Regions from separate parts of the Mesorhizobium sp. RSR565B genome, predicted to be linked through region 1. Evidence: riboswitches for the same ligand, from Rfam matches in the RefSeq annotation. Region 1 holds a riboswitch; the other holds the start of a gene.

What was found. Region 1 has a riboswitch for cobalamin ahead of ACYG9R_RS22545 (DUF1636 family protein). Riboswitches for the same ligand answer to the same signal wherever they lie in the genome.
Region 2: it holds a riboswitch for cobalamin, as region 1 does, so the genes downstream of both, ACYG9R_RS08615 (aromatic ring-hydroxylating oxygenase subunit alpha) here and ACYG9R_RS22545 (DUF1636 family protein) in region 1, are expected to answer to the same signal.

The regions. Positions count from the first base shown of each region.
Region 1 is NZ_JBTTIE010000001.1:4,694,664-4,704,271, forward strand. It holds gene cobG (precorrin-3B synthase) at 1-1,479, opposite strand, end outside; gene cobN (cobaltochelatase subunit CobN) at 1,476-5,150, opposite strand; gene cobW (cobalamin biosynthesis protein CobW) at 5,169-6,221, opposite strand; gene ACYG9R_RS22545 (DUF1636 family protein) at 6,224-6,649, opposite strand; cobalamin riboswitch at 6,688-6,892, opposite strand; gene ACYG9R_RS22550 (DUF6348 family protein) at 6,951-7,643, opposite strand; gene ACYG9R_RS22555 (winged helix-turn-helix domain-containing protein) at 7,673-8,896, opposite strand; gene ACYG9R_RS22560 (NADH-quinone oxidoreductase subunit A) at 9,224-9,589, shown strand; gene ACYG9R_RS22565 (NuoB/complex I 20 kDa subunit family protein) at 9,580-9,608, shown strand, end outside.
Region 2 is NZ_JBTTIE010000001.1:1,806,935-1,816,542, reverse strand. It holds gene ACYG9R_RS08650 (carbohydrate ABC transporter permease) at 1-562, shown strand, start outside; gene ACYG9R_RS08645 (carbohydrate ABC transporter permease) at 564-1,718, shown strand; gene bglA (beta-galactosidase BglA) at 1,724-3,388, shown strand; gene ACYG9R_RS08635 (ABC transporter ATP-binding protein) at 3,455-4,567, shown strand; gene ACYG9R_RS08630 (DUF680 domain-containing protein) at 4,640-4,873, opposite strand; gene ACYG9R_RS08625 (DUF680 domain-containing protein) at 4,945-5,148, opposite strand; gene ACYG9R_RS08620 (DUF680 domain-containing protein) at 5,215-5,421, opposite strand; cobalamin riboswitch at 5,922-6,123, shown strand; gene ACYG9R_RS08615 (aromatic ring-hydroxylating oxygenase subunit alpha) at 6,241-7,488, shown strand; gene ACYG9R_RS08610 (FAD-binding oxidoreductase) at 7,526-8,626, shown strand; gene ACYG9R_RS08605 (PqqD family protein) at 8,789-9,211, shown strand; gene ACYG9R_RS08600 (hypothetical protein) at 9,362-9,608, shown strand, end outside.

The DNA of each region.
Region 1 (9,608 bases):
TTCAATTTGTCGGTAAGCCTTGGCGATTGCCGCCGGTCCGAGCCTTGTCAGGCAGGCGGCGGCGGTTTCACCTGGATATTGAGCGCTGCGGACCATCGCTGCGACGCGACCGATGCCGCGCGCGGCGTCATAGCCCGGCCTGTAGCCCGCAGGAAGGGCCTTTGCCGTCGCGTTCACGACAAGTCCGGCTCCGTTTTCGCCGCCGACGATTGTTAGCGCGGCAGAGCCGGGGTGAGCGCAGCCCTTGGCGCAGCCGGAAATGTGCAGTGTGAAGTCGAGGATATCAGCGTTTTCGGCGGCGATTGTCTCGGCGATGTCGCGCGTGGCGATGCGGCCGGAGGCACACGCAGGGGTGCCGGGGCAGGCGGCGATGCGGGTGCGCGGGTCGGCGGCGGTGGTGACGAAGCCGAGCGCGGTGGCGGTGGCTTGCAGGAGGTGGTTTGCGGACGATGGTTGGCCGAGGAAAAGCAAGGCGCGGCCGGGGGCGAGGCGGATTTCGGCGACGCCGAGGGACAGGGCGCTTTGGGCGAGGGCGATGAGTTTTTCGGCCGGCATGCTGCCATAGGGGAGGGCTATGCCGAGAGCGGTGGTGTCGTTGGATAAGGGGAAAAGACCGATAGGCCGGCGATCCTGCACACCCCCCTCCGTCCTGCCGGACATCTCCCCCTCAAGGGGGGAGATCGGCAGCTTCGACGCCGGCTTTTCCTTAACAACACCGGAGACTAGTGAAATCATCGGTGAAAGCGTAATCTCCCCCCTTGAGGGGGAGATGTCCGGCAGGACAGAGGGGGGCGCCTCGCGCAAACTTGTCAAACATAGCCAATCGGCAAGAGATGCCAATTGCCTCTCAGACAAATCCTTTGCATGGGCGTCGCGGCCCTTCTCTGCAACCATTCGAAGAGCAGCGACAATGATATCGCGCGCTGCATCGTCCCCAACCGTCGCAAGCAGTCTCGCGCTTTGGCCGTCAACAGCGACAGATACAGTCCACAGAACGCTAGCGCCGTCCCGCACCGCCTTCAGCCTGACATCGGCCGTCACCCCATCCATCGTCAACTGCCCGTCGCCATCGACAACCACCGAAACCTTCGGCCCGAGCCTTGGCGTCAGCCCAGCTTCCTCGACCGCAGCCCTGACCCGCTCAGCCAAAGATCGCGGATCGGCAATCTCCCGCGGATCGATGCCGGCCAGCGGCCCGGTCTCGACCGGCACGCCGGTACGCACTGCAATCCCCAGTGCATCGACCTCCGCCGCCAACAGCACGCCACTTTCCGCCGTCAGGCCGCGTATCTGCAGGCTGCCTCGTGCGGTCACTTCCATGATGCCGTTGCCGCGCTTCAAGGCGGATTTGCAGAGTCCGATCAGCGACTTGGGGGAAAGCCCTCCAGCAACCGGGTTGAGCCGCACCAGCAGGCCATCGCCGGTCTGCATCGGCTCCGAGAGAGCCGGACAGGCGCCGCGGCGCGAGAAGGCGTTCATGCCGCGACCCCGAGCGCCTCGGCCTCGGCGATCAACGCCGCGAGATCGTCGTCTATCGAGTTGCGCAGGGGATGCCAGAGACCGCGCCGGCGCGCCGACAGGAAGCGTTCTGCGATGACTTTGGCTGCGGCCGGGTTTTCGCGCAGGATGAAGGCGCGGACATCGGGAGCACCGACATAGGCATCATGCACGGCCTCGATCAGCGCGCCTGAAATGGCGTGCGTGGTTTCGGCAAAGCCGATGAGGCGATCGACCGTCTCGGCGAATTCCGATGCGCCGCGCGGGCCGTGCCGCATCTGGCCGGCGATGAAACGCGCATTGACGGCTCGCGCCCGCACAACCCGCGACACAGCCTCGCCGACCGAGCGCGGCTTCGGCTTTTGCGGGTCGGTGGTGTCGAGCACGATGACGTCGGCATTTCGGCCCAATGCCGCAAGGGCGGCCGAAAAGCCGCCGATGAAGGCGACATCGGCGGAGCCCTCGAGAATATCGCGGCCGGGATCGTCGCCGGTGTGGACGAGCAGATCGGCCTCGGCGATGCGGGTCTCGAAAGCGCCGGGGGAGGCAATGCCTTCGCTCTTGGCGCCGCCATAGGCATGCGACGTCGCATCGAGATAGGCGCGGCCGATCTCTTCGCGCGCGGCCCAGTCGCCACTCGACAACAGGTCCTCGACGCCGGCGCCATAGGTGCCGGGCGAGGTGCCGAAGATGCGCGGGCCGATCTTGCCATCGGCACGGGTTCTGGCGGCGAGCGGGTTTTCCGAATCGTCCTCGTCGCGCGCGGCAACGGCGTTGGCGGCGGCGTCGATCAGCGCGATCTGGGTCGGGAACATGTCGCGGAACAGACCCGAAATCCGCCAGGTGACATCGACGCGCGGGCGACCGAGCGTGGCCGGCGGCAGCACTTCGATGCCGGTGATGCGGCCGGTGGCCGAATCCCATTGCGGCCGGCAGCCCATAAGCGCCAGGCCTTGCGCGATCTCCTCGCCGCCGGTGCGCAGCGAGGCCGAGCCCCAGAGGTCGATGACCAGCGACCGCGGCCAGTCGCCATGCGACTGCATATAGCCGCGCACGACTTCTTCTGCCGCCGCCTTTCCCAGATCGTAGGCGGTCGGCGTCGGCATGGTGCGCGGGTCGGAGGTGAACAGGTTGCGGCCGGTGGGCAGCACGTCGGAGCGGCCACGCGCCGGTGCGCCCGCCGGACCCGCCTTGATGTGAAGGCCGTCGAGCGCGGCAAGAAGTGCTGCCTTCTCGGCTTCGGCACTTTGCCGGCGCACGGCGTCGGGCTCGTCGTCGGGAGCGCGGCCATAGATGTGCAGGCCGTCCTTGATGGCGAAATCCTTGAGGTCGCAGAGCCAGGCGTCGATGCGGCGCAGCGCCTCGTCGGGCGCGTCGGTTTTGGCGACGCCGGCTTCGGAGGCGAGGCCGGTCTTTTGCGCGGTGTCGACGATCAGCTTGGCCAGACGATCGCGCCGGCGGCGGTCGAGGCCGTCGGCCTGGGCGTATTCGTCGACGAGGCGCTCGAGCTTGTGCTGCTCTTCATCAAGGCCAGCAGCTGCCAGTGGTGGCGGCAGATGGCCAAGCGTGACGGCTGCTATGCGCCGCTTGGCTTGCGCCGCCTCGCCGGGATTGGAGACGATGAAGGGATAGATGACGGGCAGCGAGCCGGTGGCGATCTCGGGGAAGCAGTTTTGTGAGAGCGCAACCGTCTTGCCGGGCAGCCATTCCAGCGTGCCATGGGCGCCGACATGGATGAGAGCATGGATGCGGAGCGATTTGCGCAGCCACAGGCCGAAGGCCAGCAGATCGTGGCGCGGCGGCAGCGTCGGGTCGTGGTAATCGGCGCGCCGGTCGGCCGAGCGGCCACGGTCGGGGGCGAGAGCGACAGTGATGTTGCCGAAGGTGGCGGCGCGGAAGGGGAAGCCGCTCTTACCCTCCCCCTTGTGGGGAGGGTGGCCCGCAGGGCCGGGTGGGGGTGGTGCACCGCTACCCCCACCCCGTTTCGCGCCATCCGCTTCGCGAATGTCGCGAACCGACCCTCCCCACAAGGGGGAGGGTGAAGGAGCGCCCCATGCCGCCTCGACTGCAGCCAGTGCCTCAGCCGGCAAATCCTTTGAGAAGTCCAGATACTCATCCAGCCCCAGCCCACCATCGCTCCGCTCCAACGCGTCCAGCAGCGCACGCGGCGTTTGCGGAATCCCGTCAACGCGATAGCCCTGCTCCTTCAGGTCATGCAGCATGGCCAGCACGCTGGACGGCACATCCAGGCCCACGGCATAGCCAGTGCGGCCGGGCGCACTCGGATAATCCGGAATGAGGATCGCCAACTTACGCGTCGCGCGGGGCGTCTGCTGCAACCGTGTGAACGCCGCTAGCCTGTCCGCCACTTGCGCCACGCGATCCGGTTCCGGCCGGTTTGCAAAGGCGCGGTGGCCGAGCGCGGGGTCGGTCTCGCTCTCGCCCTTGAAGGAAATTGCGCCGGCGAGGATACGGCCGTCGAGTTCGGGCAGCACGACATGCATGGCGAGGTCGGCGGGCGCCAGGCCGCGCTGGTTGTTGTCCCAGACGTAGCGGCGGGTGGTGGCGACGATGACCTGGAAGACAGGCACGCCGGCGCGGTCGAAGAGCGTTTCGACGCCCGGTTCGGCGCCGGAAGCGAAGGCGGTTGCGGTGATGATGGCGGTGGGCTTGAGCGTGGCCAGCGCGGTTCCGACGAAGGCCAGGGAGGTCGGGTCTTTGAGGCTGGAGACGAAGATCGGGATCGGTCTCATGCCGCGCTGGCGGAGTGCATCAAAGAGGGCATCGATTGGCGCGACATCGGCGGCCAGCAGCATCGAGCGGTAGAATAGGATGGGGATGATGGGAAGGTTGATGTTGTCTGCGCCGAGTTCCCGCCCACCCCCCTCTGTCCTGCCGGACATCTCCCCCGCAAGGGGGCAGATTGTGCTCTCATAAATGTTTTCGCCAATCGCAGACCTTGTGGAGATCTCCAAAGGAGCAGGAGAGGAGCCGCCTTTGGTAACGGCTGATCTCCCCCCTTGCGGGGGAGATGTCCGGCAGGACAGAGGGGGGTGTGAAGGAACGCCGACATCGGCAAAATTCAACTTGCCTACGACGCCGCGGCCAGGCTCGTAGTAGCCAGCTTTCGGCACGCTGACCGGCTCAGCCGCCGCCGCATCCTGCCCAGCCAACCCCGCCAGCCGCTGCATCAGCGCTGCCATATTCTCCGGCCCGCCCTCGCGGAAATAGCCCAGCAGGCCGTCCAGCTCCTCGCGCGGCAGCGTCGAGGCTTCGATCAGCCTGAGATCCTCGTCGTGGCTCTCGCCCGGCAGCAGCGCCAGCTTGATGCCGTTCGCACGGGCAGTCGCGGCAAGCTGGTCGCAGCCATAGCGCCACCAGTCGTAGCCGCCGAGGATGCGCACCAAAATCACCTTGGCGTGGCGGGCGACGCTGTCGATCCAGAGGTCCACGGACATGGGATGGCGCAGGTCGCGCAGCGCCGCCAGCCGCATCGACGGCAGGCGGACGGCATCGGCCTTCCAGGCCGCCGCGAGGCCAGCGAGGTCGCTGTCGGTGAAGGACAGCGCCACGATATCCGCCGGCGTCTGCCGGAGATCAACTGGCTCGGCGAGATCGTCGAGCGAGGCGGAGGTCGTGGCGAGTATATGCATCGCGGCTCGTGCCTGAGATCAACCGGCGAGTATACGCTCGATCGCCGGACGGTTCAGCCCCTTCAGGCCAATGACGACGAGACGCGAGCGGCGATCGTCCTCGGCCGTCCAGGCGCGGTCATAGTAATGGTTGACGCGTGGGCCGACGGCCTGCAGCAAAAGCCGCATCGGCTTGCCGCCGACATCGACGAAGCCTTTTACACGCAACACGTTTTCCTGTTCGGCGGCGGTGGCGACACGCTTGGCCAGGTCGTCGGGATTGGCGATCGAGGGGATGTCGACGATGAAGGTGTCGAAATCGTCATGCTCATGATCGAAAGCGCCGTCGTGATGCGACTTGCGGTTCTCGATGTCGTCTTCGACGGCGAGACCGAGGCCAAGCAGCACCGACGGGTCGACCTTGCCATGCGCAGTCGGCACGATTTTTACCGCGCGAGCGGAATGCTCATTGATGATGGCGTTGGCGCGGGCCGAACCGGCTGAATCCATCAAATCGCTTTTCGACAGGATGATCAGGTCGGCGCAGGCGATCTGGTCCTCGAAGACTTCTTCGACCGGATCGTCGTGGTCGAGCGTTTCGTCCTGAGCGCGCTGTGCCTGCAACGCGTCCATGTCGTTGGCGACGCGGCCTTCGGCCAGCGCCGGGCCGTCGACCACGGCGATGACGCCATCGACGGTCACCCGGCTCTTCACGCTTGGCCACTGGAACGCCTGGACCAGCGGCTTGGGCAGAGCGAGGCCCGAGGTCTCGATCAGGATGTGGTCGACCCTCGGTGTCAGCGCGAGGATCTTGTCGAGGGCGGGCACGAAATCGTCGGCGACTGTACAGCAGATGCAGCCATTGGCCAGTTCGACGATGTTTTCCTCGGGGCAGGTGTCGATGCCGCAGCCTTTCAGGATTTCCCCGTCGATGCCGATGTCGCCGAACTCGTTGACGATGATGGCGATGCGCTTGCCGCCGGCATTTTCCAGGAGATGGCGGACCAGCGTCGTCTTGCCGGCGCCGAGGAAGCCTGTAACGACAGTGCAGGGAACACGGGAGAGGTTGGCGGCCGGGTTTGAAGCGTTCATCGTCAGTCCTTCAGCATGTCGAGGTGTGGGATGCGGGCAACGAGGCCGCGCTTGAGGCTATCGGGCCGGCCGCGCCACGGGATGAGGCCGTCGGCCGAAGTCGCGAAGAGCTTTGCGCCGGTAACGAGGTCGGCGCCGCTGGTTGCGGTCAGATCGCCGAAGACATAGCTCCAGCAGCCATCGCGCAGGATCGCGGCGCTGAGGCGGCGCTTGCAATTGCCGAGACATTCGGCGGTGCGGACCCGGATATCGCCGGCAGCGGCGCGGCGTGTGTCCTCAGCCAGCAATTCGCCGGCGCGCGGATGGGCGTCGGAACCGGTCTCATCGCGGCAGGAGGCGCAGACGATGACGGTCACGCCGGGCAGGGCGTCGTTGTCCCCGGACGCAATGTCCGCTGTGCCAGCCGAAAAACTGCTGTTCTGGTCCAAAAACCGTGCTCCTTGCCCGGAAACCCGCCAGGCGATCGGATACTTTGTCTCAGACGGCAGGTCTCCTGGCTCGCGGGTCGTCGCCTTGGTTAGCCGCCTTCCCGGTGTTACCCAGTGGCTTTCGGCCTTGGCTCGTCGCTTACAGTTGCGGGGACAGCCGCGGATTTGGGACCGAAATCCCGCACCGCATTCCCTCTTGGCCCTTGCCGTTGCGGGCAGGGGACCGTCTGCAGCGGATTTAGGCTTTTGCGGGCGGCGGTGTCAACGCACGGCTACGACATGGCGATGTCGGCAGGGGCTGTCATGTCCCGGCTTCCGGCAGTGCCAGGATGACCTGTCGGATAGCTTGATAGCCATCGCTATAGTCCCAGTCATGACCGACAGCCAGATTCTGTCCCTCATGCCAAACCGCGTTGTCCAGAAGGACTTCGGCACTAATCAGCGTGCCCTTCAAGCCTGCCAGAAAGGTCCGGACAAAATGGCTTCCGGGGGGTACCGAAGCTGTGAACAGCTTTTCCAGCTTGGCATAGAATGCTGGATAGCCTGGTGTCAGCGAGCATAGCTCGGTTGTGGCCTGGGAAATGACCGGGCCGCTATAGATTTTCCAGCGGGCATCTTTTCGCCAGATCTTCCAACTGGCGCTGCTTCGCTGCCAAAGCTCTATTTCGGCCTGCATGTTCTCGCAGACGTGTTCGGCCAGTCCCTCAATGGCCACATGGAAAACACCACGGAGAAACTTTTCAAACGCCTGGTTCAGTTCCTGTTCGCGCGTGTCGCCGAAGCCAGCAAAGGATTCAATGACCGGCTGAACATCAAGCAGCGGAGAAAAAATGTAGATTTCCAGGACCAGCCGGTCAGAACTCGTCTCGAACACCTCAGCCTCAAACCGAAGCTGCTTCGATTGGAGCATGACGTCCCTATCTCTGCGGACTGCATCTATTCCATGCGCAATGAGGGCGCCATGGATCATGTCGAGCACTTTGTCCGATGCCATTGCACAACCTACGAGGCTTATTGAGGCGTCTATGACAGACGCTGCAAGGGTTGGCCATCTCTCTCGCTAGCCAATGCCGGCCCCAGATTGCCGGCCGGCGTCACTTCGATGCGCTCAAGGCCAAGCCAGCCCTGCATCTCCTTTAGTTCCTCGAAAAGCTGTGCGGTGGTCTCAGGCGGTGCGCCTGCTTCGGCATAGGCGGCGTGGACGCGTAAGACACTCGCAGGCCGGTCGGCCTTGAGGTCGACGCGGGCGACGATCTTGTCGCCGAGCAAGAAAGGCAGCACGTAATAGCCATATTGCCGCTTGTCGGCCGGGGTGTAGATCTCGATGCGGTAGCGGAAATCGAAGAGACGCTCGGTGCGCGCGCGCTCGAAGACCACCGGATCGAAGGGCGCCAGTAGCGCGCGGGCCTCGATCTTTCGCGGCAGACGGGCGTCCTTATAGAGGTAAGCCGGCTTGTCCCAGCCTTCGACGTTTACCGGCAGCAACTCGCCCATCTCAACCAGTTCCTCCAACCGGCCCTTCATGTCGGCTGGCGACAAGCGGAAATAATCGCGCAGGTCACCCGACGTCGCGATGCCGTGGGCGCGGGCGGAAATGCGCAGCAATTCGCGGTGCGCGTCCTCGGCCGCCGGCACCGGCAGATCGAGGATCGCCTGCGGCAGCACGCGCTCGGGCAGGTCGTAGAAACGCTCGAAGCCACGGCGGTGCGCCGTGGTGATGCGTCCGGCCCAGAACAGCCATTCGAAGGCGTGCTTGGCGTGGCTCCAGCCCCACCAGCCGCCCGAACCTTTCTGGCCTTCCAGTGCCGAAGCGGCAATCGGGCCGCGCTCGGCGACCGCGCGGTAGATCTCTTCGATATAGGCGGCGTGCTCGCGGCCCCATTTGGCGAGGCCGAGATACATTTCGCCGCCTTGCTCGGCCCGCTGCATGCGCCAGCGCATCAGCGGGTAGGTCTCGACCGGCAGGAACGAGGCCTCATGCGCCCAGTATTCGAACACCGTGCGTTTGCGGGTGATGGCCGCATTGTCGAGCAAAGCCAGCGGGTAGGGGCCAAGGCGCGAATAGAGCGGCATATAGTGGGCGCGCACCACGGCGCTGACGGAATCGATCTGCAGCAGGCCGGTGCGCGACAGCACGCGGGCGAGGTGGCGGCGATCGGGCGTGCCGACCGGGCGGGGATCGAGAAATCCTTGCGCGGCGAGCGCGATGCGCCTGGCCGTGGGGAGTGAGATTTTGTCCTTCGTCAAAGTGTCTTGCCTCGAACCATTTTCCCGACTTTAGCCGGCGATTCCGGTCATGCTAGCAGGCAAATGGCGGGAGACGTGTCAGGAGACAAAAGTGGAGTGAAAGATGAAGGAAATCAAACAGGAGGAGATCGGACCAGTTTTTCCCGGCCTGCCGTCCAGCACTGTCTTTTGAACAAGGTTTGACTTGCTTCGCTGAAAGCCGTGCGCTAACCCTCGCCGCGTTGCAGCAAAGGCACCTAAAACGGTTCAGCGGTTAAACTGTCGCGCTTCCGCATTAGGGTTGGTTGCTGTAATCAAAGTGGATTGGCCGCCAACGGAAAGCCGAGCATGAACGTACTCCTCAGTTCATACCTGCCCATCGTCCTCTTCATCGCCGTGGCCGCGGTTGTAGGCCTGGCGCTTATCATCGCGCCGTTCCTGGTGGCTTATCGCAATCCCGATCCGGAGAAGCTTTCCGCCTACGAGTGCGGGTTCAACTCGTTCGACGATGCCCGGATGAAATTCGACATCCGCTTCTACCTGGTGTCGATCCTGTTCATCATCTTCGATCTGGAAGTGGCCTTCCTGTTTCCGTGGGCGGTGTCGTTCTCGAAGATCGGCATGCTCGGTTTCTGGTCGATGATGGTGTTTTTGGCGGTGCTGACCATCGGCTTTGCCTATGAGTGGAAAAAAGGAGCGCTGGAATGGGATTGAACGACAGTTCCGGAACGCT
Region 2 (9,608 bases), 2.9 Mb from region 1:
GCTGGCGATCTCCTTCGTCGGCGCCAGCGTGATCTGGAAATTCATCTACGAATATCGCGGCGAGGGCCAGACGCAGATCGGCCTGCTCAACGCCATCATCCAGTATTTCGGCGGCCAGCCGCAGGTCTGGATATCGCTGCCGTTCTGGAACAATTTCTTCCTGATGATCATCCTGATCTGGATCCAGACCGGCTTTGCCATGGTCATCCTGTCTTCGGCGTTGCGCGGCATCCCCGAAGAGACGCTTGAAGCCGCGGTCATCGACGGCGCCAATCCGTTCCAGATCTTCTGGAAGATCATGGTGCCGCAGATCTGGGGCACCATCGCCGTGGTCTGGACGACGATCACCATCCTGGTGCTGAAAGTGTTCGACATCGTGCTGACCATGACCAATGGCCAGTGGAACAGCCAGGTGCTGGCCAATCTGATGTTCGACTGGATGTTCCGCGGCGGCGGCGATTTCGGCCGCGGCGCCACCATCGCCATCATCATCATGATCGCGGTCATCCCGATCATGGTCTGGAACATCCGCCAGGCGAACAAAGAGACGGGAGGACATTGAGATGGCCGTCGCGACCGGGAAGTCCTTTGCCAGCCGCTTCGGCGTCCACATCGCCGTGCTCCTCTTCGTCGCCATCTGGACCGTGCCGACGCTCGGCATCCTGGTCTCGTCGCTGCGCGACAAGGACCAGATCATCGCCTCGGGCTGGTGGAACTCGTTCTCCAGCTCCAGCCAGACTGAAGCTGGCCGCCTGCCGCCGGCCTCGGCGCAGGTCGAGAAGGACGGCAAGTTCGTGCTTGCCGGCAACATCTTCGGCGACGGTGCTGCGCGCAACATCAGCGCCTTCGGCGTCAAGTCGGCGGCACCGACGCAATATCCGGCCGGCACCACTGCCGATCTCGGCGACGGCGTGACCTTGCAGCTCAATGCCGACGGCACGTTCGTCATGAGTTCGCCCAAGGCTTTCGAAGGCGACCGTGGCCAGCGCGTCTATTACGCCTCGTCGGCGCCACCGAAATTCACCACCGACAATTACAAGACCGTGCTGTTTTCGGAGGGCATCGGCCGCTCGTTCATAAACTCGCTGACCGTTACCATCCCGGCGACGGTCATCCCGATCCTGATCGCCGCCTTCGCCGCCTATGCATTGGCGTGGATGCGTTTTCCCGGCCGCGCCTTGCTGATCGCCACAATCATCGGCCTGCTGGTCGTGCCGCTGCAGATGTCCTTGATCCCGCTTTTGAAGATCTACAACGGCGTCGGCATCTTCTTCGGTGTGCCGTCGAAAACCTATCTCGGCATCTGGCTGGCGCATACCGGCTTCGGCCTGCCCTTCGCCATCTATCTCCTGCGCAGCTATATTGCCGGCCTGCCGCGCGAGATCATGGAATCGGCGCGCATAGATGGCGCCAGCGATTTCGAAATCTTCGTCAAGATCGTGCTGCCGCTGTCCTTCCCGGTGCTGGCGTCCTTTGCAATCTTCCAGTTCCTGTGGGTGTGGAACGACTTATTGGTGGCAATGGTTTTCCTCGGTACCGAAGGGGATCAGATCGTGCTGACCGCGAAGCTCAACGCACTGCTCGGCTCGCGCGGCGGCGACTGGGAAATCCTGACGACATCGGCCTTCGTCACCATTATCGTGCCGCTGATCGTGTTCTTCTCGCTGCAGCGCTATTTCGTCCGCGGGCTGCTGGCCGGCTCGGTCAAAGGAGGTTGAGACTTATGCAAGCCGCTTTGAAGGCGACCTCGAAGCCCGATCTCGCCGTCGATCGCGACTGGTGGCGGGGCGCGGTGATCTACCAGATCTATCCGCGCTCCTATCAGGACTCCAATGGCGACGGCATCGGCGACCTCAAGGGCATCATCCGCAGGCTGCCCTACATCGCCTCGCTCGGCGTCGACGCCATCTGGATTTCGCCCTTCTTCAAGTCGCCGATGAAGGATTTCGGCTACGACGTCTCGGACTATTGCGACGTCGACCCGATGTTCGGGACGCTCGCCGATTTCGACGCGCTGGTTGCGGAAGCCCATCACCTCGGCCTCAAGGTGATGATCGACGAGGTGCTGTCGCACACCGCCGACAACCATCCATGGTTCAAGGAGAGCCGCGCCAGCCGTAGCAATCCCAAGGCCGACTGGTATGTCTGGGCCGACGCCAGGCCGGACGGCACGCCGCCCAACAACTGGCTGTCGATCTTCGGCGGCTCGGCCTGGCAGTGGGACACCAGCCGCCAGCAATATTATCTGCATAATTTCCTGTCCGAGCAGCCGGACCTCAACTTCCACAATCTGGAAGTCCAGGACGCGCTGCTCGACGTCACCCGCTTCTGGCTGGAGCGCGGCGTCGACGGCTTCCGCCTCGACACCATCAATTTCTACTTCCACAGCCAGGGGCTGGAGAACAATCCGCCGCTGCCGCCCGAAGAGCGCAACGACCAGACAGCACCTGCGGTCAATCCCTACAACTACCAGGACCATATCTACGACAAGAGCCGGCCGGAAAACCTTGCCTTCCTCGAACGGTTCCGGGCGCTGCTCGACGAATATCCGGCGGCCGCCGCGGTCGGCGAAGTCGGCGATTCGCAGCGTGGGCTGGAAGTGGTCGCCGCCTACACCGCCGGCGGCAAACGCGTCCACATGTGCTATTCCTTCGATTTCCTGGCGCCGGAAAAGATCAGCGCCGCCAAGGTGCGCCAGGTGCTGGAAGCCTTCGGCAAGGTCGCCAGCGACGGCTGGTCGTGCTGGGCCTTTTCCAACCACGACGTGATGCGTCCGGCCTCGCGCTGGGCCGCCGACGAGGCCGACCCGGCCGCCTATCTGAAGGTTATCTCGGCGCTGCTGATGTCGCTGCGCGGTTCGGTCTGCCTCTATCAGGGAGAGGAGCTTGGGCTTGGCGAAGCCGAGTTGCAGTTCGAGGATCTGCAGGACCCCTACGGCATTCGCTTCTGGCCCGAATTCAAGGGCCGCGACGGCTGCCGCACGCCGATGGTGTGGGATGCAACCGCCAGCAATGCCGGCTTTTCGACGGCCAAGCCCTGGCTGCCGGTGCCGGGCAAGCACTTGTCGCAAGCGGTCAATGTTCAGCAGGGCGACGCGGCCTCGCTGCTCGAGCACTACCGGCGCTTTCTCGGTTTCCGCCGCCAGCATCCGGCCCTGGCCAAAGGCGACATCGAGTTCATCGAAAGCGAGGGCGACACCGTCGCCTTCACCCGCCGTGAGGGCAATGAGCAGATCGTCTGCGTCTTCAATCTGGCCAGCAAGCCGGCCGAGGTCGATCTCGGTGGTCAGGCGCTGCTGCCATTGGCCGGGCACGGTTTTTCGGGACAATCCGGCACAGGTTCCATCCGCCTCGGCGGCTACGGCGCCTGGTTCGGGCGCATCGACTGAGTTTTTGACGAAACTGGATTTTTTGAGGAAATCCAGGTTCTCTAGGGAAATCACTGGGAGGAAATTATGGCCGATGTCACGCTGAGACAGGTGAAGAAATCATACGGCAATCTGCACATTCTCCACGGCATCGACCTCGACATAAAGTCGGGCGAGTTCATCGTCTTCGTCGGCCCGTCGGGTTGCGGCAAGTCGACCTTGCTGCGGTCCATCGCCGGGCTTGAGGAGATCACCTCCGGCGAGCTGAAGATCGCCGGCGAGGTGGTGAACGACGTGCCGCCTTCCAAGCGCGGCATTGCCATGGTGTTCCAGTCCTATGCGCTCTATCCGCACATGACCGTCTACGACAACATGGCCTTCTCGATGAAGATCGGCAAGGAAAGCAAGGCCGAGATCGACAAGCGGGTGCGGCAGGCCGCCGAAATCCTGCAGCTGACCAAATATCTCGACCGCCTGCCCAAGGCCATGTCGGGCGGCCAGCGCCAGCGCGTCGCCATCGGCCGGGCCATCGTGCGCAACCCGAAAGTGTTCCTGTTCGACGAGCCGCTGTCGAACCTCGACGCGGCGCTGCGCGTCGCCACCCGCATCGAGATCGCCAAGCTGAAGGAATCGATGCCTGCCACGACCATGATCTACGTCACCCACGATCAGGTCGAGGCGATGACGCTGGCTGACCGCATCGTCGTGCTGAAGGATGGCCATATCGAGCAGGTCGGCACGCCGATGGACCTCTACAAGAAGCCCGGCAATCTGTTCGTTGCCCAGTTCATCGGCTCGCCGGCCATGAACATCCTGCCGGCGACAATCGACAGGACGGGCAACCCGACAATCGTCAGCCATGTCGGCGGCCGCAAGGCAACGGTGCCGATCGCAACGCCGGCGTCAGCAAAGGGTGCGGCAGTCAGCTTCGGCGTGCGGCCGGAGGATCTGTCGGCCGCCACCGGCGCGGAATATCTTTTCGAGGGCGTGGTGGACTATGTCGAGCAACTCGGCGAGGTGCAGCTTGTCTATGTCGATATCGGCCGCGCTGACCTGCCGTTGGTGACCAAGCTGCCCGGCAATGTCGAGGTCAAGCGCGGGGCAAAGCTGCGACTGACCGCGGATGCCGGGGACCTGCACATCTTCGACGCCGATGGGCACTCCTTCTCGCTCAAGCCGGTGGAAGTGAAGGCGGCTTGAGATAGCTGCGTCGTACAGGCATGAAAAAAGAGCGGCGGGCCAGGCCCGCCGCTCTTTTTTAAGCTTCGGCTGTTAGTTGTTGCCGAACCGATCCCTGTCGCTGCTCTGAGGAACGAACTTCTGTTGGTCGTTCGACGAGTTCAGCAGCTTGTAGACCGCCGAGTTGGTGCCGGTCGACGAAGTGCGGGTGGTGTCGACGGCAGCGGCCGGCTGGTTGGCGCCATTGGAGCCATAATTGTCGCTGCCGGCAAAGGCAGCGCTCGAAACAGCCAGAACGGCTGCGGTGGCAAGAACAATCTTCTTCATTTTAGTCTCCTGAATTTTTCTGATGCCGCCAGCTGCAGCGGATAAGCCCGCCACGTGCTGGAAACCGGCTTTTAGCGGCCGAAAAGGTTACGGTCGGCACCGTGGGCAGGCGCCTGCTCGGCTGGAGCCGACTTCTCAACCGAAGCCGTATGGCCACTATCGGTCGACGTAATCGCAGGCTGGTTGGCGCCGTTCGAACCGTAGTTGTCGCTGCCGGCGAAAGCGCTGCCGGAGATGGCCAAAACGGCGGCGGCAGCAAGGATGATCTTTTTCATTTCAAATACTCCTGAATTTTTTGGGATCCCGAGAGCGACGGGTTAGCCGCCCTTCTTTGGTCGGGATCAGCGATTGCCGTAGAGGTCGCGGTCGGCGCCCTGAACGACAGGCTGCTTGTCAGCGTGCGCCGGCTTCTGAATGGAAGCCGTATACGAGCTGTCGACCGAGACGGCTGGCTGGTTCGCACCATTGGAAGCGTAATTGTCGCTACCGGCGAAGGCGCTGCCGGTGATCGCCAAAACGGCTGCGGCAGTGAGGATGATCTTTTTCATTTTTAGTACTCCAGTTTGTCTGTCCGTCTAGCGGCGTGTCTTGGGAGGAATTCGCGTCGTTCGGACAGCCCCGATGTGGGAAAGCCATAGGCTGGTTTCCAATCACGAAGTTGTTCCGTGTGGACCACGGTCCTGCACCTTGAAATTGTGCCAGGAAGTTCCTCTATGGTCATTTATCGCATTGTTTTCAGCTGCTTATGTCGAACCGAGTGGTTCGCTCCGGTGTCGGTTTCCGGGCCGTCGTTCACACCGTCCTGCACGCATTGTCAACAGAAACGAACCGTTCGGTTCGATTAGAGATTGCTAATAGTAACTTTTCGATACCGTTGAGCCCTTTTTGCCCCCGATCGGAACTGGATCCGCAGCGATTCGAAACGGCGATGATGGCGTCGCAAGAAACGTCTCAGCTCTTTGACCGGCGGCGGGGGGCGTATGCCGCGCGTGTCGCGCCGCATGGATATGATGTCGCTTTCATGCCGACGTCGCGATCGCTGCCGTGATTAGATGATGGCATCTCAGGTGCCGCTTCGTGACGACGCAGCGGAGAATTGGGAAGCCGGTCAGAATCCGGCGCTGCCCCCGCAACGGTGGTGGAGTTGAAGTCGCAACGGGAGACCACTGGGCAAGAGCCTGGGAAGGTGTCGCGATGGTCCGCAAGGACAACTCCAGAGCCCGGAAACCAGCCCGAGATGCATAGACTCGACTGATCGCGGTGGGCGGTCAAGAGGTGGATAGTGCATGTCCGGCGCCGCGCCGGCCTGCGTCCGATCCTTCCTCCATCACCACCAAGTTCAGTCCTTAACCCACGAGGACAGAACTATGGATACGCGCAACGACATGCTGAGGCTCCTGAACGGCCGCAAGCAAGGCTTTTCGCTGGAACAGCCCTTCTACACCGACCCGGACTATTTCAAGCTCGACATGGAGCTTATCTGGTATCGCGACTGGCTGTTCATCGGCCATGATTGCGAACTGCCGAAGCCCGGCAGCTATATCACCGTGCAGATCGGCGATTATCCGGTGGTGCTGGTCCGCGACCAGAAGGGCAACATCAACGCCTTTCACAATTCCTGCCGCCATCGCGGCAGCCGTGTCTGCAACACTGAGAAGGGCATGGCGGCAAAGCTTGTCTGCCCCTATCACCAGTGGACCTACGAGCTTGACGGCCGGCTGCTGTTTGCCCGCCAGATGGCCGACGGTTTCGACAAGAGCCAGTTCGGCCTGAAGCCCGTCGCCTGCGAGAGCGTCGGCGGCTATATCTTCATCTGCCTGGCAAAAGAACCTGCCGACTTTGCGCCGATGCGCGCCATGATAGAGCCCTACCTCAAGCCGCACGGGCTGAATGAAGCCAAGGTCGCCTTCGAGAGCACCATCATCGAGAAGGGCAACTGGAAGCTGGTCTGGGAAAACAACCGCGAATGCTATCACTGCGCCGGCAATCATCCAGAGCTGTGCAAGACATTCCCCGAAGCGCCGACGGTGACCGGCGTGCAGGGCGCCGACAGCGATCCGGAGATGCTGGCGCACTGGGCGAAATGCGAGGCGGCGGGCCTGCCGAGCAAGTTCCGCATCGATCCGGCCGGGCAATACCGCGCCACCCGCGCGCCGCTGCTGCGCGATGCCGTCAGCTACACGATGTCGGGAAAGCGCGCGGTGACGAAGAACCTGTCCGACACTGTTGCCGCCGACCGCATCGGCACCTTGATGCACTACCACTATCCGACGACTTGGAACCACATCCTGATCGACCATGCGGTCACCTTCCGGGTGCTGCCGATCAGCGCCACGCAAACCGCGGTGACGACCAAGTGGCTGGTGCACAAGGATGCGGTCGAGGGCGTCGACTACAACCTTGAGGAGCTCACCCATGTCTGGACCGAGACCAACGACCAGGACCGCCGCATCGTCGAGGAAAACGCCTTCGGCATCCTGTCGCCGGCCTATGAGCCCGGCCCCTATTCGGAGCTGCATGAGGGCGGCGTGATCCAGTTCGTCGAATGGTACGCGGCCTTCATCGGCCCGCGCCTTGCCGAAGGCGGCCGGCCGGCGCTGCGCAGCGTCGCGTGAACTGGAGCAGGCGAAGAGGGACCAGAGGATGAATGCGATGACGGATCTTGGGCTCTATCGCCATCTCGACCAGATGGCGCCGTGGAACGATAGGCTGCAGGTGCTGGAAGTGATCGGCGTCAGCGACGAGGCGCCCGACGTCAAGACCTTCACCTTCCGCTCCGACAACCAGACCTGGTTCCGCTACAAGCCGGGCCAGTTCCTGACGCTGGAACTGCCGACACCGGACGGGCCACTGATGCGCACCTATACGCTGTCGTCGTCGCCATCGCGGCCGTTTTCGATCGCGGTGACGGTCAAGGCGCAGGCCGGCAGCATCGGCACGCGCTGGATGTTCGACAATCTGGTGCCCGGTTCGCATGTCAAGGCCTACGGACCGGCCGGCGACTTCTCGTTGCACAGCCACCCGGCGGCCAAATACCTGTTCATTTCCGCCGGCTCCGGCGTGACGCCGATGATGTCGATGCTGCGCTGGCTGAACGACTGCGCGCCATGGACCGATGTCGGTTTCGTCAACTGCGCGCGGCGTGCCGAAGAGATCATCTTCCGCAAGGAACTCGAACTGCTCGGCGGCCATATGCCCGGCCTGTCGCTCGGCTTCATGATCGAGGAACGTTCCAGCCGCGAGGGCTGGTACGGTCATATGGGGCGCATCGACGCGATCCGGCTGCCCTTGCTGGCTCCGGATTTCCGCGAGCGCGAAATCTTCTGCTGCGGCCCCGATCCGTTCATGCGCGCCGTGCGCGGCATGCTGGATGCCGCCGGCTTCGACATGACGAAATACCATCAGGAGAGCTTTGCCGCGCCTGTGATGGAGGAAATTCCGGCGCCGTTTGCCTCCCCGGTCGAGGACGGCATCGCTGCACCTGTCGAAGCCGTGACGCCGATCCGCTTCTCGCTTTCGGAGGTCGATGCCGGCTGCGTCGCCGGCCAGACCGTGCTGCAGACCGCGCGCAGCTCGGGCGTGCGGATTCCCGCCGCCTGCGAGTTCGGCCTGTGCGGCACCTGCAAGGTGAAGAAGGTCTCCGGCGAAGTCGAGATGAGCCACAATGGAGGCATCCTCGACCACGAGATCGATGACGGTTTCATCCTTGCCTGCTGCTCGAAACCGTTGTCGGCGCTCGAAATCGAGGTTTGAGCGGCGCCGATATCACCGCAACGGTCGCCGACGCAGGCGTTGTGTTCGCGGGTCTTTGTCTTGCCAAGCATAGGCCGAGTGATTTAGACGCACTTAGGAAGGGCTGGCAGACCGTGAAACCGGCGCATCCCTTCATGGGCGCATGGAACGGGGGACAGAGCGATGCAACAGCGGGTCTACGCGGTCGCAAGCAAGGACATCGTTTTCGAATCATTCGATGGCGAAGCCGTCGTTCTCGATCTTTCGAACGGTAAGTATTTCGGCTTTTCCGATTCCGGCAGCCGGGTCTGGCAGGCTTTGTCGTCCGGCGTCGCCACTGAAGCGCTGGTCGGAGCTGCCGCGGGCGCCGCAAAAATAAGCCTGGCCGACCTCGAAAGCTTCGTTGCCCGACTGCTCGATTTCGGGTTGCTTGCGCCAGCCGAAACACCGGCACAACCGCTTTCGGGCGAGCTGTCGTCTGCGCTTGCTGCCAGCAATGAGCCGCTCAAGGTCGATGTCCATGACGACCTTGCCGATCTCATCATTGTCGACCCGATCCATGAGGTCGAGGAACCTCTCGGCTGGCCGGCGGTGAAACAGGCATAATCGTTTCCCTAAAGCGCGTCGCGTTTGAACGGACTCAGGCGACGCGGTTTAGATCTGATTTTATGCATGTCGTCGTCTCAAAACCGGGGCCACCCCGAGCGACATGCATCAGGCGACCCGGCGCAATTCTGGACGCTGAACAACCAACACATGCCTTTGATCACGCTGCAAACCCTGCCGGATTATGCCCGCCATGTGCTGGCGGCCGCGGAAAGCGCCGCCGCATTCTATCCCGTTACCGCCAGCGTGCGGTTGCCGGGACTGGAGCTGAGTGTCCACCTCGACCATGGCACGCTGGCGGAAGCCATGAGCCATGCCTTCATACCGGCCCCGGAAAATCCGTCTGCATCTGACGGCTGCCGCATTTTCGTCGCCCACCCGGGCATCGATGGCGTCC